Regions from separate parts of the Ruegeria sp. K3 genome, predicted to be linked through region 2. Evidence: riboswitches for the same ligand, from Rfam matches in the RefSeq annotation. Region 2 holds a riboswitch; each other region holds the start of a gene.
The links. Region 2 has a riboswitch for cobalamin ahead of ACR0MP_RS17465 (hypothetical protein). Riboswitches for the same ligand answer to the same signal wherever they lie in the genome.
Positions count from the first base shown of each region.

Region 1: linked by a shared signal. The riboswitch ahead of ACR0MP_RS11300 (energy-coupling factor ABC transporter permease) and the one ahead of ACR0MP_RS17465 (hypothetical protein) in region 2 are both predicted to bind cobalamin.
Region 3: linked by a shared signal. The riboswitch ahead of ACR0MP_RS08685 (DUF1636 family protein) and the one ahead of ACR0MP_RS17465 (hypothetical protein) in region 2 are both predicted to bind cobalamin.
Region 4: linked by a shared signal. The riboswitch ahead of ACR0MP_RS20790 (DUF1636 family protein) and the one ahead of ACR0MP_RS17465 (hypothetical protein) in region 2 are both predicted to bind cobalamin.

Region 1 covers NZ_JBQFMM010000005.1:187,191-192,767, forward strand. Annotated here, with positions in the region: gene ACR0MP_RS11285 (heavy metal translocating P-type ATPase) at 1-896, opposite strand, end outside; gene ACR0MP_RS11290 (hypothetical protein) at 1,083-1,355, shown strand; gene ACR0MP_RS11295 (L,D-transpeptidase) at 1,397-2,059, opposite strand; cobalamin riboswitch at 2,275-2,487, shown strand; gene ACR0MP_RS11300 (energy-coupling factor ABC transporter permease) at 2,564-3,247, shown strand; gene ACR0MP_RS11305 (transglutaminase-like cysteine peptidase) at 3,353-3,976, opposite strand; gene ACR0MP_RS11310 (AMP-binding protein) at 4,481-5,577, opposite strand, start outside.
Region 2 covers NZ_JBQFMM010000010.1:136,733-142,309, reverse strand. Annotated here, with positions in the region: gene ACR0MP_RS17485 (bifunctional 2',3'-cyclic-nucleotide 2'-phosphodiesterase/3'-nucleotidase) at 1-119, shown strand, start outside; RNA gene ffs (signal recognition particle sRNA small type) at 158-256, shown strand; gene rsgA (ribosome small subunit-dependent GTPase A) at 416-1,444, shown strand; gene ACR0MP_RS17470 (alpha/beta fold hydrolase) at 1,481-2,338, opposite strand; cobalamin riboswitch at 2,460-2,680, shown strand; gene ACR0MP_RS17465 (hypothetical protein) at 2,772-3,179, shown strand; gene ACR0MP_RS17460 (phosphatase domain-containing protein) at 3,184-3,684, opposite strand; gene ACR0MP_RS17455 (DNA polymerase III subunit gamma/tau) at 3,857-5,577, shown strand, end outside.
Region 3 covers NZ_JBQFMM010000004.1:23,395-28,971, forward strand. Annotated here, with positions in the region: gene ACR0MP_RS08670 (class I SAM-dependent methyltransferase) at 1-610, opposite strand, end outside; gene ACR0MP_RS08675 (glycosyltransferase family 2 protein) at 603-1,610, opposite strand; gene ACR0MP_RS08680 (NAD(P)-dependent oxidoreductase) at 1,725-2,711, opposite strand; cobalamin riboswitch at 2,817-3,023, shown strand; gene ACR0MP_RS08685 (DUF1636 family protein) at 3,109-3,489, shown strand; gene cobW (cobalamin biosynthesis protein CobW) at 3,486-4,541, shown strand; gene cobN (cobaltochelatase subunit CobN) at 4,547-5,577, shown strand, end outside.
Region 4 covers NZ_JBQFMM010000016.1:26,681-32,257, reverse strand. Annotated here, with positions in the region: gene ACR0MP_RS20800 (peroxidase family protein) at 1-1,410, opposite strand, end outside; gene ACR0MP_RS20795 (catalase family protein) at 1,429-2,496, opposite strand; cobalamin riboswitch at 2,755-2,962, shown strand; gene ACR0MP_RS20790 (DUF1636 family protein) at 3,065-3,421, shown strand; gene ACR0MP_RS20785 (ABC transporter ATP-binding protein) at 3,418-4,203, shown strand; gene ACR0MP_RS20780 (ABC transporter substrate-binding protein) at 4,222-5,169, shown strand; gene ACR0MP_RS20775 (FecCD family ABC transporter permease) at 5,171-5,577, shown strand, end outside.

The DNA.
Region 1 (5,577 bases), on a different contig from region 2:
GCCTGGTCAACGGCACCGGCCCCTTCGATGACTTCTCTGTCAAGTGGAATGCGATCCCCACCTCGAACGATGAAGCTGTCACCGACAAAGACATCCGCCGCCGGGACCGTTGCCTCAGAACCGTCAGCACGAACCAGCCGAACCGTCGGGGGGGCCAGATCAAGCAGCGCGGACACCGCGTTCCGAGCACGTCCGACACTCCAGCTTTCCAGATAAAGAGAGAGCGAAAAGAAAAATGCTACAGTTGCCGCTTCAAAAAACTCACCCAGAGCGATGGCACCGGCGACGGCAACAACCATCAAAAGGTTCATATCAGGCGAAAGTCGACGCGCCGAAGACCAGGCCTTAGGGGACACCAGCCAGACGCCAAACAAGATCGCGACTGCGAACAAAGCTGCCTCGGGCAAAGGCATCGGAACCTCACCATGTCCCGAGAACAGCCCGAGCGCACCGCCCATGCCGGTTTCGAAAATGTGCCAGCCAAAACCTGCTGCCCAAAACCCTCCGCTAAGAGTGGTGAACCGCCGCTGACGTGCAATATGCGCCGCCTGGTCCTGGGCGGCATTTCCGTCATCCCATGGTTTGGCGGTCATACCAGTACTCGCAACCAGCAGCATGACATCTTCGTCAGATAACTTGGAAGCACTTTCAAGAAGCGTCATCCGACCGTTGATCACATCAAATGCAAGATGCTCTTCGCCACCTGCTTTCGGGCCGACGACACGGTTCAGGATCGCCACCTCTTCGGCGCAATCAAGGCCAGAGACCTGAAAGCTTCTACCACCTTCAGGAATTGGACCGGCGGGGGCGATGTCGCCACACCCGCCGCTACCGCATGCGTGGTGACCATGTTTGTTTTCGTGGCCATGGTCGTGGCTATGGGTATCGGATGACATGATTGGACCTCAAGAATCTCTATGGTCCTTTGTAAATAGTTCCTACAGTAACTAGAGCTTCAATACCTTTTGTATTCTTTTTATCCGGGTTCTTTGCCTGCGATATTGTTAGTTCATTTCGTCTTGCGGGCCGGCCGTGTGGATGCAATCTAATTGCAGATGACGCAAAAAATTTGGAACAGATCAATGCAGAAACGGATCGCAATTACCATCACGTTAGTCTCGATTACGGCTGGTTGCTCAGCCCAGTTCACCGGGGCCAAAAGCAAAGCACTTGAACCAGGCAACGTGCCAGATTCGGTCGTAGCGCTGGCAGGGCCGGCGCAGGATTTGACCACAGCGCGCCTCCTGCCCGAAGACAATTGCTTTTGGTATGAGCACAGCGGACCCGTCGAGACGACATTGGTACCATTGCGCGCGACGAATGGCGCTCCGATCTGCATTGCGCGCGACGCCTGATCGAAATGAGGGCAGCGACGTCCATGTACGCTGCCCAATATTCATGAGCGGGCTGTGACGCTATCTTCGGCAGAGTATAGGAAAGCGGTCGAGCCGGTTTTCACGTTTGGGTAGAGGTCATTGATATGGGCCATGATCATTCTCACACATCCGGAACTTGCGCGACCGCCGATGCTTCTTGGCTCAGGCGTGCCGTGAATTCTGAGATATGTGTCTCGGTCTCCAACGTATAGATAAAGGGCACGAGAGCCGAGAGCATTATTCGGCCCGGGCTCCATGCCATTCCGGAATTCCGCGTATTCGGGGTTGCGCTCGATCATTGAAGCGGTTGGTGTCCAGTGTGGCCATTCGACCTTTCGGCGGATAACATAGGTGCCGGGCTCGTAAAGGTTCCCGCGCGCGATCGCTACGCCATAGCGCATTGCGGTCCCGCCTTCTTCGATATGGTAGAGATAGCGCGCGACGGCATCCACATGGATGTCACCTGGAACCAAACCATCATTTGCCGCGACGCGTCTTGGTAAAAAACGGTCATGAACACCCCACGGATTTGAGGTCATTGGATCGTAACCAATTGGCGTGACCTGACTGTCCCAATAGGTCTTCTGCGATACGGTTGGCCAGGTTTTGGCGATCAATGGACTGGCCGCAGACGCCGAGAACAGCGCTGTGGTGGATTGAATGAAATGGCGCCTTGTAAGCATAGGTCTCGTCCTGGTTCACAAGTTTAACGTATTTGGATCGCACTATCGCGAATTAATTCGAATCTTAAAGCCTCTAGCAGCTAGAGCTTCAAGAGGTTTCAGGTAACGCTTGGATTACCCAGTTGATCACGTGACCGGTTGCGTGAATCCTGCTTCGGTCGAGTTTACATTGGAATAGGTCGCAAAGACAATTGACACAGGCGAAGCCGCCATTGTAGCGGTGATTTGTTTTCGGTTCCTGATGGCGGAAGCCAAAAGGATTAAAAGGGAATACGGTTCGGTGTTTTCAATGGCGCCAATTCCGTAACTGCCCCCGCAACTGTGAGCGGAGAGCGATGCCAAGACACCACTGGTTCGTAATGGAACCGGGAAGGTTGGCGGAGCGAGCACCCGCGAGTCAGGAGACCTGCCGTAAAGCGCCGGGCTATGCCCAGACTGAACCTGTCGGCCTTACGGTCGATTCAACCTGACAAGCCGCCGGGTGAGGCGGTAGGGAGAAAGAACATGCATATCGAACCGGGCATCGTGAATGGTGCCAAAATCGCGCTTTCCTATGTTACCGCCGCAGGTGCGGCTACTTACGCAGCGAAAGAAACGTTTTCCACATTGCGAGCGAATGGACCTGCATCTTTTGTTATGCGCTCGGTGCTCGCCACCGTTGGGGTTTTCCTTTTCTTCGAAGTCCTGCCGCATTTCCCGGTTGGTGTCTCTGAAGTCCACTTCATCCTGGGGTCGACGCTGTTTCTGCTTCTCGGTGCTGCACCCGCGGCTTTTGGATTGGCAGCTGGTCTCCTGATTCAGGGTGTGTTTTTTGCCCCGTTCGATCTTCCGCAGTACTTCATCAACCTGACCACTCTGCTGGTGCCGCTATTTGCGCTACAAGCACTGGCCAGCCGCATCATCGCACCCGGCACAGCATATGTTGACCTCAAATATGGCCAAGCTCTTGCCCTAAGTGCGACGTATCAGGGAGGAGTAGTCGCATGGGTTGGGTTCTGGGCCTTCTACGGCCAGGGTTTCGGCGCAGAAACCATGGCGTCGGTTCTGTCCTTTGGCGGTGCTTATATGCTGGTAATTGTCATTGAGCCGATTGCTGATCTGGCAGTGCTTGCGGCAGCCAAGGCGATGCGCGGTTTGAACAGTACAGGTCTGGTGACTCCGCGTTTGTACAACGCTGCGAAAGCTTGACCAAAGTTTGAAGCGGTGTCCTAAACTTGGGTTGCCGCGAAACAACCAGTAGCCGCAGGACCAAAATTTTATTGTGGCGCGTCTCGAGGGCGCGCCACATTGTTTTTAGCCGCTAGAAACCTGTACCCAACGATCAGGGTGATTTGGGTCCTGTATTCGTAGGAAAAGATACCTCGTTTCCTTCCACGATTTGATCCTGTTAGTGACATTGTCCAGAATCAAATCGCCTTCACTCGAGCGATAAACCAAAACTGCATGGCCACTGCGATTGGTGTCTAAGACAGTTGCAATAAGTAGCTTCGTAGGATCCAAGCCGTTCTGCATTAGTTCAAACTTCTTTTGCAAAGCGAAATCTTCGCAATCCCCTGACCCCTGCATTGGTAGCGTCCAGTATTCCTTTGTCCCGTATTGGTTTTGATCCGAAACGGCGCGGATCCTCCGATTGACGCGCAAGTTAATCGCTTTAACGATCTGTTTCTCCTGCGCTTCTGGCAGACCAGAAGTACGAGTATTCGCGCACGCCCACGAATAATCTTTGCAGAGTGATTTGGCGCCCGATGGCGCCTGAACCTCTCTATCTAGTTTGATCCAGGGAAGCTCAGAAGCTTGCAATGAAGCGGCGGAGACAAGGTAGCTGCATATGATACAGGCCAACGATAGATAAACTGGTAACCGTTCCGAAAGTTTTTTCTGAGCGGAAGTAGGTTTTGTCATATCTGCTTTCCCCATACTCGTTTCTCCTGGGTATCTGAAGCTACCGAGCCAAGAGAACTCTATTTCAATCTTTTATGTTCATCGACGCATTACAACAGCTTATTCAATTTAAAATGCAGAGCAGCAAAGTTCGCGAGCGCGCAGTTATTAGTCGTGATTGTGTGCGTGAGCTTAATTGAGATTCTTGCAGCAGCATAGAAGAAAGCCGGCTAGTAGTTCTGGGTTAGAAACGCTTGAGGTTTGGGACGGATTTGGATGACGCGTCAAGCCGAACATCTTTGTGCAATGACATGGGTATCAACCGTTCGCCGGGGCGCACCCTAACAGTGTATCTGCGATTATATGTTTCATGCGGCCAGATGTAACTGGCAATTGCAGATTTCCCCTTACCAAGGTGTGCAGGTTTTGATTGGAAATTCTAAAACAATGACTTCGTCGCTACACTCAGTCCTCTGTTAACGCGCACAGCGACGGGAGCGATGAGTTGGGCAGGCTCAGTGGCCTACGAGCCATATTGCGTCAGGTTTCTATTATGCGTGTAAGTTTCGTACGATCGACTTTGGAGGCATGACGCTTGTCCATAGGAATGTGCTTAATCGAAATCACATTTGGAACGTCAAAACCAAGCGCAGATTTAGTCCAATCGTCGATGTGATCCGCGGAACCTTGGACGCAAAGTGTGGGGCCTGCTTTGGTATTGACGAGCGCGCATCGATCTACACCTGGCCATCGCTGTGCCGCGACTTCGATAGCAAAGGGGAAGAGCGTACCTGAAAAGACTTCAATTTCGGACCCGACGCGCCCCCATAACCATAAACGCCCGTCATCATCCAGCGCGCCAGCGTCACCGGTCCGGTGCCAAATGACGTCACCTTCCTTGATTTTGTTGTTCTTTGAGTGGGTCGGGTTCAAATACCCGTCATTCACATGTGCGCCGGCGACCTGAATTTCATTGTCGCGGATGCGGAGCGTGATTTCGGGCACCGGGTATCCCACAAGAAGACCCCTTCCAACAGCCATGTCGCGGTGATCCTTCACCGTGATATCCGCGGCGTCAAGATGGGCAATCGGTTCAGCCTCGGTCGACCCATAGACGCACACAACTGACAGGCTGTGCCGGGTTCTCAACGCCTCGACAAGACTCGGAAACACCGGACCGCCGCCGGTAAACACCGTGTGCAACGGACCGGTATCGTCGGATTGAACCAGTTTTTCACATAGCGATGGTGGGATGAGGGCCCGGGTGATCTGTTGCGTTTGGAGCCAGCTTTCCAACTGCACAGTCGACAGGCGGTCCGGCTTGCTGAACCTCCAGTTGGGTAGAACACTTGTGCGCCCGGCCGCCAGATTGATCAGGGTGAACACCGGAAAGGCCACCAGATCGCGCTCGGCCTTGCGGCTGTCGAGGAGGGGTGCGATGGCATCGTACTGCGCCATCAAAAACGCGTGCGAGCGCGGAATGGCTTTGGGCTGGCCAGTTGTACCAGAGGTAAAGGAAATAAGGGCGATATCGTCCGGTTGTACCTTTTGCGCCACCGGGTTGCTACGGCTTTTACCAGGCGTCAGCAGGGGCAGGGCCCAGAGATCCGGAACCAGAAACTTCAGCAAAGAATACG
Region 2 (5,577 bases):
GCGCGATCCTGACAACGGGGCCGCGCGCGCTACACCATGTTGCAGAGCTTGCTGAGTATCATCCACGCATTCTGCCCGACGATGCGGATGGTTTCATGCGTATTCATCTGACCTTCTGACGGGTTGCCATTTTCAGGGGATGCACCTATATCGGCTTTGAGAGGTTGGCGCGGGCGAGCGCCTCGCCAACCTGGTCAGGTCCGGAAGGAAGCAGCCACAACGAGCCCCGCTTGGGTCGATGTCCAACCTCTCACTTAGAACCTATCAGCCGCAGGAGGGCGTTTATGATTGTAGCAAAAACCCTTCGGGCAGACCGGTTCTGATCCTTTCCGATCAACTGATTGCCTGAACACGTCGCCGGCGGATGCGCGATTGCCATTCGACTGGATTGCTGTTTCTGATCACAGGCAGACCAATGTTACTTTCCTTATCGGACCTCGGATGGTCCTCTCATTTCGCGGCTCAGCATACGGCTGATCCGTCACTTCTTCCGTATCGCATCTCGGCCGTACACCGGGATCGACTGATCGGGCTGCGCCCTGAAGGTGAATCGCCTTTGTTATCTCTGGATCAATCAACCGGCGCATATGCCGTTGGGGATTGGGTTCTGGCGGATGAAAACAAACGCATACGCCGAGTGATGGACCGGCGCAGCCTGCTGCAGCGCCGGGCCGCAGGTACAGGGGCAGCGGCGCAGCTGATTGCTGCAAATGTTGATGTGCTGTTCATCGTCAGTTCCTGCAACGCCGATTTCAATATGCCACGATTGGAGCGGTATCTTGCGCTGGCGCATCAGGCAGGCTGCTATCCGGTGGTCGTTCTGACCAAATCGGACATGTGCGATGATCCGAGCCTTTATGTAGATCAAGCCCAATCGCTCGCCCCGTTTCTGACGGTACTTGCGGTCAACGCGCTGGATCACGGCGATCTCGAACAAGTTCTGTCGTGGTGTCCGAAAGGACAAACCAGCGCCTTGCTTGGATCATCCGGCGTTGGGAAAACGACGCTCGCCAACGGGATGACGGGGCAGGATCAGGCCACCGCAGGTATTCGCGAAGACGATGCGCGCGGCAGGCACACAACAACTGCACGCGCCTTGCATCGCATGCGCAATGGCGGCTGGCTGATCGATACGCCCGGCATGCGCGCGTTGCGTCTGCTGGATGCGCAGGAGGGGTTGGATGAGGTATTTTCGGACATCTCAGACCTCAGCCTGGATTGCCGCTTCTCGGATTGTCAGCACGAGTCTGAGCCCGGATGTGCGGTGCAGGCGGCAATCGACGCTGGTACGCTTGATCCCGCGCGGCTGGACCGCTGGCGCAAGCTGCGGCGCGAAGACCAACACAATTCCGCTTCGGTGGCGCAGGCCCGCGCCCGTGACAAGGCTTTCGGCAAGATGGTGCGCAGCGTGATGCACGAGAAAAAATCCCGTAAAGGGCTATAACGAAGCTGGGCACCGACCTACCGGTGCCCAGCGCTATCAGGCGATCAGCCTAGGCCAGACTGCCGCATTCCGTCTTGCGAATGCACCGATATGGCCGATCTTGGACACTCCGAATTCGCTTGGTGCAAGCAGATGGCGCCCGGCTTTGGGTCCATAGAGATCGGCAAGACGCCAGACAGCATCCGGCGGCACCATTTCATCATCTGCGAAGGTAAACAGATCGACACGTTTGCCCAAGTCTTTCCAGCGGGCGGCGGGCAGTGTCGTGCCGATCTCTGGCACATAGCTTTTGGGGGCGGTGCACCATTTGCGCCATTGCCAATAGACTTGGGCAGGCAGGTCCGATCCAAACCCGACCAACCGCCCGGGCAGGTAGCCAAGCGCCTTGACCACCAGCGGCGCGTGACCATACCAGAACAACGCCGCCAAAGCGCGATAAGGCCAAGGGTGATCCGCCAGCGTTACCAGACCCGAACAGACACAGATCATCCTGTCAATCTGATCGATATCGGGTTGGATCGGGCCAAACATTCCGCCCAAGGAATGACCGATGCTCCATAGCTTGGCCTGCGGAAACCGTCGGCGCATCTCGGCCCGGGCGGCTGGAATGTCGATCAACGCCCAATCGGCCATGGTGACATTTGACCGCTTTTGCGAACCCACCAAAGAGTGACCAAAATCCCGGTAGTCATAGGTCAGGCAGGCCATGCCCTGTTCTTCGGCAAGCCATCGGGCGAAGTACTGATAGTAATCCCTCGGCACCCCAGTCGCACCGTTTATGACGACCACCTTTTCGGGGTCGGCAACCGGACGGTAAAGCCGCGCCGACAACATTGCCGGGTCGGACGGGATCTGAAAATCCTCGGTCACAACCGCCAGCTGCGTGTCCAACATGGTGCCCTCCAATACCGACTGAACTGATCAGTTCACCCGAAGCGCCTCAAGTCAAGGTTGACGTAGCTGGACCGTACGTCACTTGCCTGACGCAATCTTCTTGACTCGGGCACGGCGCAGCCGCTAGCCATGGCGCGATGGTTCTCGCGCCCAATCGGGCCGGGATGAAAAGGGAACACGGTGCGGTTCTGCCCGGATAAATCCGGAAAGAACCTAGTCCGAGACTGCCCCCGCAACTGTAAGCGGAGAGCAATGCCGAGATACCACTGGCCTTGAAGGCTGGGAAGGTCGGCAAAGCGATGACCCGCAAGTCAGGAGACCTGCCATCGGATGTAGAACCGAAACTCGGGCGGGGTGTCCGGGACGGGTTTGATCGTGCTCCGCAACGACCAACCTGTGCCACGCCCTCGCCTTGCGCGCGGAGGGCGCATTGATGATCTGGAAGACCAAAACACACGAATTCACGGCGACCGTGTGCCAACGTACTGGCGCACCCTGCCCCGCATTGGCGCAGATGGCGCGGGCTCTGACGCAGGCCATGTCGTCTGCACAGCCGATCACAAAACCTGAGTTCGAAATTGAAGGCAGCATAGACCTGTCGCACTGCCCAGAGGGGTGTACCGCCCGCTTTCGCGCCCAATGTGATCAGATCCGCGTATTCTGCGGCGCCGATCCTGAAACTGCGATCGACCGGCTTGATGACTACGCTGACATGATGTTCGGGACCGAGTTCAGCAGCCTGCCCTCTGACCTGCTGAGGAACCATCCGTGCGCCATGCTTGAGGCTTCGCTTCTGGTACCACATACCGGTGGCGAAATCTCGCCACATGTTGGTGTCTAGGCCGTCAAACGGCTTGAACACGGGCCGGTTCAACGGCCCAAAGCATCTGGGCATTTGTCTCGACTGCGCAAGGACGCACCGTACGCAATCGCTTCAATGCCGCCTCAGGCCGTTCACCGCATTCAACCATCAGACGCAGAACCACCATCCCGGATCGGCCACAGCCACCACGGCAATGCACTAGCACACGGCCACCACCTGACAACGCCTGACGGGCAGTCGCGCCAACGCGGGGCCAGCGCTCCACAATCTCCTTGGGTGGCGTGCCAAAATCTTCGATCGGCAAATGCACCCATCTGCTGGCACGCCCCTGAATATCAGCGCCAAAATTCCGCGCACCATCCTGAATCATCTCAACCTCAGTCGTCATCGAGATCACAAGCCCGGGCTTCCAGTCTGCGATAAGATCAAGGTCTTCTGCATACGTTCCTCCACGCCCAGGCATCGAGGACAAGGCCAAGGTGCCTCCGCCGACCTGCAACGCATAAACCACCAGTTGCGACATAATCTCCCCCCAAACAAACTTCACCCAACAACATACTGGTCCAGTAAATAGAATAGAGTGGATTTTAGCCGCATACCCACGCATTCCAAAATGAAAATCGTCCCGGCTGGCTGTGGACGCGGGCGGCGGGGGCCTCTACGCTGCGGCGTAACGCGAATCCGACAGAGCAGACATGACCGAGACGCCCAGCCCCGCCTACCAGGTTCTTGCCCGCAAATACCGCCCCGAAACCTTTGCCGATCTGGTCGGTCAGGACGCCATGGTGCGCACTCTAAAAAACGCCTTCGAGGCGGACCGGATCGCGCAGGCCTTCATCATGACCGGCATCCGCGGTACCGGCAAGACGACGACCGCTCGGATCATAGCCAAGGGTATGAACTGCATCGGTCCCGATGGCAGCGGCGGCCCTACCACCGAACCCTGCGGTCAATGTGAACACTGCGTAGCCATCATGGAGGGCCGCCATGTCGATGTGATGGAGATGGACGCCGCCAGCCGCACCGGTGTCAATGACATCCGCGAGATCATCGACAGCGTACGCTATCGCGCTGCATCCGCGCGCTACAAGATCTATATCATCGACGAGGTTCACATGCTATCGACCAGCGCTTTCAACGCGCTGCTCAAGACGCTGGAAGAACCCCCCGAACACGTGAAGTTCATCTTTGCCACCACCGAGATTCGCAAGGTCCCGGTGACCGTCCTGTCCCGTTGCCAGCGCTTTGATCTGCGCCGGATCGAGCCGGAGGATATGATCGGACTGCTGCGCAAGATTGCAGATGCCGAAGGGGCACAGATTGCCGAGGATGCGTTGTCGCTGATCACCCGGGCCGCCGAGGGATCGGCGCGGGATGCGACCTCGCTGCTTGATCAGGCGATCTCGCACGGGGCCGGTGAAACCAGCGCGGATCAGGTGCGCGCGATGCTGGGGCTGGCCGATCGGGGCCGGGTGCTGGATCTGATGGATATGATCCTGCGCGGCGATGCTGCAGGCGCGTTGACCGAGCTGAGCGGGCAATATGCCGAAGGGGCTGATCCACTCGCCGTCTTACGCGATCTGGCTGAAATCACGCATTGGGTTTCGGTGGTCAAGATCACACCGGATGCCGCCGAAGATCCCACCGTTTCCCCCGACGAACGCGCCCGAGGTCAACAAATGGCCGAGGCTCTGCCCATGCGAGTCCTTACACGCATGTGGCAAATGCTGCTGAAAGCGCTCGAGGAAGTTTCCGCCGCACCCAACGCAATGATGGCTGCGGAAATGGCCGTGATCCGCCTGACCCATGTGGCCGACTTGCCTAGCCCGGAGGAGCTGATCAAGCGTCTGCAGGATTCACCCCCGCTGCCCAATGGTGGCCCCGACAAGGGAATCGGTGCGCCGGGACATGCTCCTGCCGCGCCGCAGGCTGCGGCCCGACCGGCCTATGCCACATCGGGAATCGGCGGCAACGCCGGCGGGCCAACGGCCGCGCCAGCCCAAGATGTGCAGGCAGCGCTGGCACGCTATCCAACATTTGAACATGTGGTCGAACTGATCCGAGCCAACCGGGACGTGAAGTTGTTGGTCGAGGTCGAAAACGGCGTGCGTCTGGTATCCTACCAACCGGGCAGGATCGAGTTTGCCCCAACCGACAACGCCCCGATCGACCTGTCACAACGATTGGGCGCGTCGCTGCAGCGTTGGACAGGCAACCGGTGGGCCGTTTCTATTGTCGCTGAGGGCAACGCACCGACCATTGCCGAGGTACGGGACGCTGCAGACTTGGCCCTGAAAGCCGAGGCTGAACAGCATCCTCTGGTGCAAGCAGTGCTGACTCATTTCCCGAAAGCGCGGATCAAGAGCATCGAAACCGCAAAACAACGCGCCGCTCAAGTCGAAACCGAAGCCCTGCC
Region 3 (5,577 bases), on a different contig from region 2:
AAAGTTTCTCGACGGCCACTTGCGCCCCCATGATGGCCTTGAGCCGCAGCCCCGCAGAATGTGCCCCGAGGAATTCGTGGAACGCACGCATCACGTCATCTTTCCACCAACCGCGCCTGTGATAATCGTCAAGCATGATTACGCCGCCTTCGATCATCTTGGGCAGCAAAGCACTCAGATCCGTTTTTACGCCCTCGTAGGAATGGTCGCCGTCCAGATAGGCGAACCCGATGCTTTGATCTTCAAACAAACGCAGCGCTGGTCGCGAATAGTCGCGAATGATCGAAATTTGCCCCTTGGCAATCTCGGTGCTGTATTTGCCCGTCACTGCCTCGTAAATTCGATCCATATCCTTTTGCGTGCGCGCTCCGGCAAGCGAAGCACCGCCATCCGGGTCTTGCTGTACTTGCCAGGGATCGATGAGGCACAATTTCGAGGGCTGCAGCTCTTCCAGCAGAATCCGCGAAAACTCGCCCTTCCAAACGCCAATTTCAACGCTCAGCCGTCCATGCGGCATGGTCTTGAGCATTTCGCGCCGCAGGGAATCCTTCCGCTCGCGCTGCTCAGCTTGCTTCTTGCGGCGATCCTCAGCAGATACAGCTTCACCCATAGACGTCTTCTCCGGTAGAGGAATTTTGCAACGCTTCAACCAGATCAACCCAGTCCGGTCTGGCTCTCAATTCTTCGGCTTTCGACCTGTGCCACTCACATGCTTGGTGATGGAGGTCTGCCAATTGCGGATCTGCCATCATCTCAGATTTGATGTCGTGCATAGCCGGCATGTGTTCCAGAATTGAGCGATCCTCAACATCATTGTGGTTCATCATGAGCCAGTATTTGAGCCCTTGATCCTGCCCCACATGATTGGTGCGCCCACGGTCGCGCTTGACCAAAAAGCTATCAGTGCTGCGCACAGCATAATGATGAATGCGCGCGAATTCATGGCTGAAACCACGCCATGCTTTCCATTTCACTTGGTCTGCTGGGTACAGGTTCCCGCCCGAATCCCGCCACAACACGCCTTCGTATGGCGCGTCAGGGTTCGGTGCATCTTCTGGATTGATCCTGGGACGGTGGGCGCGAAAACGGCTGAATTTTCCGTTGTTGCGGAACAGCGTTTTGAACCCTTTGGTCCGGTGATGCGGATAGCCGTCTTCCGTGGCGGCCTGAAAGAAAGTCTCAGGTACGGGTCGATCAACGAAATCGTTCTGACCCGCGTTTCCGAACATGCGCCAGCAGATCGAGATCGCGTCCGCCACGCCGCTGGCCTCAACGAGGCTTCTTATATCACTATTGGGCAAACGGATATTGATATACTCGTCCACATCCAAACTGAGAATCCAATCCGATGACAGATAGCTTGGGTGATTCCGCGCAAGCGAAAATGCACGAACCTGCGGCGCGGCGCGCGGACCCAGCCTGTTTCGTTCGTGGTGAGCCCAGCCAAGCGCTTGCAACCGTTTGCCCATGGCATCGGTACCATCAGCGCAATCATTGGTATAAATCAGAATGTCATCAAAGCCGATTGCGTGGTTGTAGGCCACCCAATCGATCATGAAAGGCCCTTCGTTTTTCATCGTTGTTACGATGAGAAAGGTCTCATTGGTCATAAGTTGTTCTCTTGCCTGTGCCGGTGACGGATTCCTGTTGACCTATTTAGAATAGCCCCAGAATTTTGTCCAACCAGGTCGCCAGACAGCCGCAACGCTTGCCGATTATTTGATCTACCGATTCTGCGGGATCACCTCGTAACCCGGTTCTTCTGGCTCGTCGTCCAGCATCTCGGTTGGGAACCCTGGCGCCTGGATCTCCAGTCCGGTCGCGTCCTCTAGCCGCCTGATGATGTTCGGGGACAGTTCACGCTCACCATATCGCGCGATACCATCTTCGAAAATCTTGATCATCAATGGGTTTATCTCAAGGGGAACTCCGGCACGGTCGGCGACCTCCTGAAACAGACCGATATCTTTTTTCACCAGGTCCATGGTGAAGGAAATATCGCGCGAGCCGTTCAGGATGACCTGACTTTCGGTCTCGTGCACGAAGGATGTGCCTGACGATATCTTGATCGCTTCATAGGTGGTTCCAAGGTCCATACCGGCGGCCTTGGCTGTCACCAAAGCCTCGGCGCAGGTGATCAGGTTGGCGGTAGCCAGATAATTGGTCAACACCTTCAGAACAGAGGCCGAGCCCAGATCGCCCGTGTGCAAAATGCGCCGCCCCATGGTGGTCAGGAATGGCAGGATACGTTCAAAAGTCTCACGATCACAGCCTGCGAAGATCGAGATATTACCCGTCGCTGCCCGGTGACATCCGCCGGAAACCGGGCAATCCACTGCAGCCCCACCTCGTTCAATGACCATTGCGCCAAGGCGTTTGACTTCGGCTTCATCGGTGGTCGACATTTCCATCCAGATTTTGCCAGGGCCGACCTCTGGCAACATTTCCTGCATCACCGCATCCGAGGCCGCAGGAGAAGGCAAACAGGTTATAACAGCATCGCAATTGCGCATCAGTTGCGCCGGGCTTTTGGCGGCTTTGGCACCCTTGGCGACGAATTCGGTCACCAGATCCGGGTTCAGGTCATGAACCGTCAGATCGATACCGTTTCGTAGCAGCGATCCAGATAGCTTGCCCCCTACATTCCCCAGCCCGATAAACCCTACTTTCATGCGCGGTATCCTCCTGTTCGCATCTTGCTGCCATGCCAGCACGTCGTTGCAGAAGTATCATGCCGCCCAGCGACCCCGACAGGTCGCTTTTTATCCGCTTTTTCACGGATCGGCGCGACTCGCTTGACAAGCAACCCTGCCCTGCCGCATGTCCCTTTCGTTGGTGTCTGCGAGAGCAGATGAAAAGGGAATGCGTCAGCGGTTTTTGCCGTCAAACGCAGCCGCCCCCGCGACCGTGACCGGAGAGGGTGCCCAAAGCCACTGGCAGTATGGCCGGGAAGGCGGGACATCCGACAGAGGCCTCCTCTGACATCCGCAAGCCGGGAGACCTGCCAACGCCCGAAGATGAAACCGGACGGGGTGTTCCGGTGTGGGGCTGTGATCGGCCCGCATGAAACCCCGTCCCCCACGAAGAGGATTTGGGGGGATGAGAGACATGACCGAGACCGCACCGGTCGAACTGCTGGTTTGCACTACCTGCCGTCGCGGGCTGCCTGTCGAGGATGACGCCCAGCGCCCCGGCACGTTGCTGCACAAGGCGCTTGAACAGGCGGGCCTGCCCGAAGGCATTACCTTGAAAGCTGTGGAATGCCTGTCGAATTGCGATGAAGGCTGCTCGATCGTGCTACGCGGAGGACCGGATCGCTGGACTTTCGTGTATGAACATCTGAACGAGATCGACCATGTCGAAACCATCGTCGAAGGCGCAGCCAAATACCTCGCCACCGAGGACGGTTTGGTCAAATGGCGCGAACGTCCTGAACATTTCCGCAAAAACTGTGCGGCCCGCATTCCCCCGATTGGAGCCCTGAAATGAGCAATCTTGAGAAACTCCCCGTCACTGTGATCACCGGCTTTTTGGGCTCGGGCAAAACCACTTTGGTGCAACACCTGATGCAGAACCCGCAGGGCAAGCGTCTGGCGGTGGTCGTCAACGAATTCGGCGATGTCGGCGTCGATGGCGATATCCTGAAGTCCTGCGCCATTCCTGATTGCCCCGCAGAAAACATCATGGAACTGGCCAATGGTTGCATCTGCTGCACCGTGGCCGATGATTTCATCCCGACCATTGAAGCCCTGATGGCACTAGAGCCGCGCCCCGATCACATCCTGATCGAAACCTCCGGTCTTGCCCTGCCAAAACCCCTGCTGAAGGCGTTCGACTGGCCCGATATCCGCTCGAAAATCACCGTCGATGGCGTGATTGCTCTGGCCGATGCCGAGGCTGTGGCCGCTGGTCGGTTTGCACCGAATGTCGAGGCGGTGGATGCGCAACGCATGGCAGATGACTCGATTGATCATGAAACTCCCTTGTCCGAGGTGTTCGAGGACCAGATTTCCTGCGCCGACATCATTCTGCTGACCAAGCCCGATCTGGCTGGCCCGGAAGGCGTTGCGAAAGCGAAAGAGATCATCGCCGCCGAAGCGCCCCGCCCCCTACCCGTAGTCGAAGTGGCTGAGGGTGCCGTGGACGTCCGCGTCGTGCTGGGTCTAGAAGCCGCGGCCGAGGATGACATGGACGCGCGTCCCAGCCATCACGACGGCCATCACGATCACGAGCATGACGATTTCGAAAGCATCATCGTTGAACTGCCCGAGCAAACCGATCCGATTGATCTGGTCGCCAAGATTGAACGATTGGCCAACGAGTTGAATATCCTGCGCGTCAAAGGCTATGCCGCCGTTCAGGGCAAGCCCATGCGCCTACTGGTTCAGGCCGTCGGTGCGCGCGTGCGTCACCAATATGACCGCCCGTGGGAGCCCGGCGAAGACCGTCGCTCGCGCCTTGTGGTCATTGCCGAGCATGACGATATCAAAGAGGCCGAGATCCGGGATATCCTCGTGGGTGTAACCGAGGCTGCCGAGTAAGACCTATGCACGTCGTCTTCCGCGAAAGCCATGGGCTCGAAGAAACCGAGACCCCGACCGATCTGGGCCAAAGCCCGGCTGATCTGGTGGTGCTGTCCTTTTCCGACAGTGACCTTGGCGCTTTCGCGGCGGGATGGCATCGTGGAGGTGGGCCTGAAGGACGCATGCCAACGATGCGGCTGGCCAATCTGACGGCGCTGAAGCATCCCCTCTCAGTCGACACCTATGTCGAGCAGACACTGGAGGGCGCAAAGGGCATCCTGATCCGTCTGATCGGTGGAGTGCCCTATTGGGCCTACGGCTTGCAGCAGGTTCTGGCGCTGGCGCAGGCCAAAGGGATTGCACTGGCCGTACTGCCCGCAGACGGTCGCGAGGATACGCGGCTGGATGATTACTCTACCCTGCCTGTCTCGACCCTGCGGCGGCTGGCGCATCTGTGCGACACCGGCGGTGAGGTCGCGGCGCAGGCCGCTCTGGCGCAGATGGCACTGGCTGCGGGGTTGTATGCAGGTCCGGTCATGGGCGCCAAGACCATCCCCGAATGCGGTGCCTGGTGCCCAGATCACGGCGTGATCCCTGCAGAAAACGCTCTGCCCGGTGATGCGAAACGTATCATCGTAACCTTCTATCGTGCTTATCTGACCTCGGCGGACACAGCCCCAATCGCAGCGCTGATCCGCAGCTTGCGCGCGCGAGGTTTTGAGACCGTCGGCCTGTTTGCCCCGTCGCTCAAAGCACCAAATGCCGCCGATTGGCTGCGCGAGACTATTGTAGCGCTGAAGCCTTCGGCGATCGTCAACGCCACCTCATTCTCAGGCAAGGGCGCATCAGGCACCTCACCTCTCGATGTGGCAGAGGTGCCGGTCTTTCAGGTGGCGCTGGCCACCTCACGCCGCAAAGCGTGGGCCGAAGCGGAACGTGGCCTTTCACCAGCTGATCTTGCCATGCATGTGGTCCTTCCGGAAGTGGACGGGCGGATCAACGCGGGCATCGTATCCTTCAAAGAGCCGGGCAAACGCGACCCGCATCTCGAGTA
Region 4 (5,577 bases), on a different contig from region 2:
ACCAGGGAACAACTCGACTCTATTGACGTCGCAATAGAGCCGGCTCAGGTTGGCAATCAATTCGTCCGCAAACGGCTGATCACCAACCATCTCAGTAAAGCTTGAATGCGGTTTGCGGCAGAAATGATGACGATAAGTGTTCAGCGACGGAAGACGCGCCTTACGCGTCAGGGCAATTGTAGCTTCGACAGGGGCAGGAGCACCGGGCGCAGGCCTTTGGAACAGGAAATCGGGCGTGTTGCGCAGCGACATGCGGGCCGCAGGTTGGCGCGACAAAGATCGGATCATTTCCGCCAAGCCCGTTTGTTCGACCAGTCGTGGATTGAACCTGAAGCCTTCTGGGCCAACCTGTGCGCCGTCGATTATGAATCGCTCGGGGATCATCGAATGCCAGCGGTAGAGCAAATTGAACTCAATCGCGATCTGGTTGGAATGATGCCACGGTTGCCAGCGATTGACGCCAACGGGTAGTTTGAAAGGCATATTGGCGATGTGGGCGATGTAATCCTCAAGCACAAGCTTGATCAGCAATGCGATCAAGGTGCAGCGTGTGGTCTGGAACACACGCTCTTTATCCCAGCCTGATATGCCGCGCTTTTCGCGCCACAACAGATCGGCAAAGGTGTTATGGGCGCGCAACATCAGTGTATTGATCGCGATATAACCTATGGTACCATTGCCATTATCGAGCCCGGTTGCATGAAAATCGAGCAGTAGCTGGTCAATCGCGTGATCGCTGAGACCCGGATGCGCCCGTTTCACCGCATTCCACAGCTTGCATGGATCGTGCAGGGGCTTTCCGTAATTCTCGCCAGTGGCAAGACTGCCATCAAAGGGGGGCGCAAGCTTAACACCACCGGATTGGTTCTTTTGAAACAGCTTCGGGGCCCACATCTCGCCTTGTGTATCCAGACGAAAGGCCAACCGGTGGGTTAATTCATTGGTATCGGGATCGCGTTCGCGCAGCATGTCGGTCTGAAAATCGTTCAGCCCGTAGATTTGGCACAGATCGACCTCGTGGTTCGAATCCGTCTGATCAACCGGTCCTTTCGCCCCAAAGGTGCGCAGGAAACTGTCGGTAAACCATTGTGCGGCCGAGATAAACAAAAGTGTCGATCCTTGCGGGCACATCAAGGTAAGCGGGCTGCCATCCATTTGTGTCCGTCGGCGAAAGAGATCAGCAACTTCGCTTTCCGACGGCAGGACGGGTGAGAGGTCTTCTGGCGTTGTATGCCGACCGATCCAGCGATGGGAAAACACGCCGGGCCATGTCGTGTAGTCTGCGCCCATCGTATAGGGCCGCGGTCGGTGGATCTTCGCGGCGTTTGCAAGCCTGATCGCGGCTAAATAGCTCGTAACGGGTGGGGAGATCTTGAATCCGAGTTTGATCAGATCATCAACGTCCAGCATCAATACATCTCCGTTTGGTCATCGATTCGGGAACCGGGCGCGGGCCAAGCTCAGATAGGTTCTGAGCCGGATCGCATTAATCGGTCCTAAAGGTTCGTGATCTGCCGTGACACGCCAGGGCGCGAAGCTCATCGCGTCTCCATTCTGCGGATCAAATTCTGCACCTTTGGGAATCGTGATATCCGCCACGGGCGTGACGGTATGATGGTACGGATCAAGAGGTGCATCTGGTTGCGGGTCGCATGCCCACCGGATGCGATTGTCGAGCACATCGAATTCGTCGGCCGGGCGCGGGGGCTCAATCACACACAGCTCGAAGTGATTATCTCCATCGGCCACGTCTTGCCGCAAACACTGCCCGATCCCATCTGGGTCGTCTACCGGATGTGCCGGAATTTTTGGTTTCGCGCTGCGGGCCAAGTATCTGACCGTTAGATCGGGGCCCAGCCGATACGGTGTTGTCGACCAGAAATGGACCTCAAAAGGCGAGTGCATATAGTTCGAGGCAAAATCACTCGCGACGCGAAACTGACGCTTGCCTTCACGAGTGAGGAAGGCGCGAAATCCTGCGCGCAGCCCTTTGGTGATCAACCTAAGGCTCCATTTTCGTCGCCCTTTGATCGCGTGCTGGACCGCTTGTAATGTGGCGACAAGCCTGCCCAATCGCTCATATTCATCGGGGACGTAGCTGGGAAACACATCCTGATCGACCAATACGAAATCGAACTCGTCGCTGAGTTGTGTGGTCCCCAGATGCGCAAGTGCCTCGGCGTCGATCAGCTTGGGGCCTGGCACGTCAAAAAGCTTGATCGCCATCCCGTGGGCATCCGATTTCCGGTCATCCAGATGCGCGCCGTTGGAAAAGCGAAGTGCGGCTGAATAGGCAGCGGGCTGTTCAAACAGGCCGTGACGGAACTGTTCTGGTAGATCGTTTCTGACAGTGAATGTTGCAGCCACGCACCCGTGACTGCGCCCATGCTGAGCCCTTAAGCGATGGCCTTTCCACCGTGCAACGGCCTCGAGATTGTGGTCAATGACATCATCAACAATATCCGGCGGCAATGCGTTTTGCGAAACATGCGTCAAAGAACCGTCTCCTTGGATAAACCCAGGCAATGATCAAACAGGGGTAAGGCGCTGACAAAGCTAAACCTCTAAATTTGTTCAGCTTACCTCAGATTGTCTAATTTCCAAACACACCAACTATGGACAGCCGTGGCCAGACAAATTCGGCGCGCAGCCCAACCCATTCGGTTGGTGCTACGGACACGTGGTTGCCCGCGCTCGATCCTCGACCAGAGTTGGGTGCCTTCGACTTTATCATTGACGTGTCCGGTGTTCTCGGGCACTCAATCGATTGATGGTTCCCGGTGGTGTTGCCGCGGGATGAAAAGGGAATACGGTGAGGTTTGCCAAAAGGTGCCAATTCCGTAACTGCCCCCGCAACTGTAAGCGGTGAGCAAGGCCAAACAGCCACTGGTCCACAGGGTCGGGAAGGTTGGCCGAGCGCGGACCCGCAAGTCAGGAGACCTGCCATCAGATGTTTAACCAACCCGGGGCGGGGCGTCCTGGAAGGAGGCTTTGATGGCGCGTCAATCGCGTGTTTACATTGTCGGCAGCTTCCGCATGCGCTTGGAAACAAGTGGAGTGGACCATGCCAGATACGCCTGATCATTTCATTCTAGTCTGCGAAAGCTGCACTGAAGGGCTGCCCCTTGATGAAATTTGCGATGCGTTGACCGGGAAATTACATCGCAGTTTTGCGATCCGCGCGTCGTCTTGCATGGCAGGCTGCGATAGTCCCAGAACGGTTGGGTTCCAGGCCGTAGGAAAGGCGCAATACCTTTTTGGTGGCATTCAGACCGCGGATGAGGTGCAGGCGCTGGCTGAGTTTGCAGCGCAGTATCGTGAAAGCCCGGATGGCTGGACAAATGCCACTGATCGCCCGCAGGCGTTGTTCAATAAAACCCTCTCGCGCATGCCGCGGATCGAACAGGGGGCATCGCAATGACGTTGCGACCCTTTCTGATTGCCGAAAACCTTGAGTATTATGCCCTTAACGGAGATGTCCTGTTGCAGGGCGTCTCGTTCGAGTTGGACGAGGGTTCCATTCTAGCCATCGCCGGCCCGAACGGGGCGGGGAAAACGACGCTTCTCAATCTGTTGTGCGGCGCTGAGCCGCTGGCACTTGGCGATGTTCGGATCAAAGGACGCAGTCTGAAACAGCTCTCCGCCAAAAAGCGTGCGCGCATGATCGCAGTGGTAGGTCAGCAGGAACTGCCCGATGGACGCTTGGCGTTACGCGATTATGTTGCGCTGGGGCAAATACCCATCCGTGCGGACCGCTCTACCGAAGGCCACGCGCAAGAGCTGGACCGGATTTTAGACCTGACCGGTCTCGCCAATCTCGCGGACAAGCGCATGGCCCAACTGTCCGGAGGCGAACGTCAGCGTGCCCATATCGCGCGTGCTTTGGCGCAGAACCCTTCGTTGCTGTTTCTGGACGAACCGACCAACCATCTGGATCCTGATGCAAAAGGGCGGATGCTGTCTTTGGTCGCCGAGCTTGGGATCACCGTGGTCATGATTGTACACGATCTGGTCATGATCCCCGAATTCGCCACACACGTGGCGCTGATGAAATCGACCCGTATGATCGAGTTTGGGTCGGTGGACAAGGTGCTGACACCCGAAAGAGTCCGCGAAACTTTTGGCGTTGATTTCCTCTGCTTTCTCCACGAAGGCCGCGTGATCCCGGCGCTTGATATTCGAAGAACCACAGTCTCAACTTAGTCGAAGGAACACACTGAGATGAAATACATCTGGCCCGTGGCGTTTGCCACCGCCATGGCAAGCGGTGCTGCTGCGCAAGAAGTCACCGTAGACAACTGCGGCGAACCACTGGTTTTTGATACCGCGCCCGAGCGCCTGGTTGTGCATGACATGAACATGACCGATATGGCCTTTGCATTGGGTCTGCAGGACAAGATCGTCGGCCTGACCGGCATCACCGGCTGGTACAAGACCAGCCCTGATTTTGATGCTCTGCGCGGCGACATCCCCGAGCTTGCGCCGAAATATCCGACCGTCGAAAACCTGGTGGCGGTTGAACCCGACCTGTTCTTTGCAGGTTGGTACTATGGCATGAAGCCGGGTGGTGATGTGACCCCAGATACATTGGAACCGTTCGGAATCAAGACCTTGGTTCTAACGGAAAGCTGTGTCCATCTGGACAAGGATCGCCCCGAAGCCAGCATGGATCTTCTGTTTGGCGATGTGTTGCGCTTGGGCAAGGTGATGCAAGTCGAAGACAAGGCCGAGGCTCTGGTCTCGGGCTGGAAAGAGCAGCTGGCAGCGATCGATGCCAAGACTGCTGAACTGCCCAAGCCCCGCGTCTTTCTTCTGGATGGTCCTGCAGATGCTCCGTTTACCGCCGGTAAATTCGCGATTCCCGATGCGATGATCACAGCCGCTGGTGGTGAAAACGTCACTCATGACATGGACACGAGCTGGGGCCGCACTTCGTGGGAGGCCGTTGCCGCATCGAACCCGGAATTCCTGGTTTTGTTGGATTATCAGACCGGCAATGGCGCCGAGGACACCTTCAAGTTCCTGCAGGAACATCCCGTCATGTCGCAGACTGATGCCGTCAAGAACGAACGCTGGATCGGATTGCGCTACGAAGAGCTGACGCCCGGACCGGCAAATATCGAAGCGATCTCGAAGATGGCGCGCGCGATGCATCCGGGTCAGAGCTGATATGGGCGGATTGGGCCTGACGTTGTTGCTGGGGGCGGTCGTTCTGGCCGCCCTTTTGCTGATTTCCACAATCTACGGCACAACCTCGATACCTTTGTCCGAGACCTTCACCGCGATCTTGCGCGGTACCGGGTTGCAGGACGGAGAGATGTCGCCGCTGCATAGGATCGTATTCGACCTGCGATTGCCCCGCGCGTTGTTAGCAGCCGTGATCGGTGCCGGGCTGGGCATCGTTGGCGTGGTGCTGCAAACGACCACACGTAATGACCTTGCCGATCCATTTCTGTTCGGCCTGTCCTCGGGCGCGGCAGCGGGGGCGGTGTTTGTAATTACCGTGACCGGAGATATTCTGGGTTTCTGGACTCTGCCTCTGGCGGCCTTTTGCGGCGGTCTTGTGGCGTCGGGCAT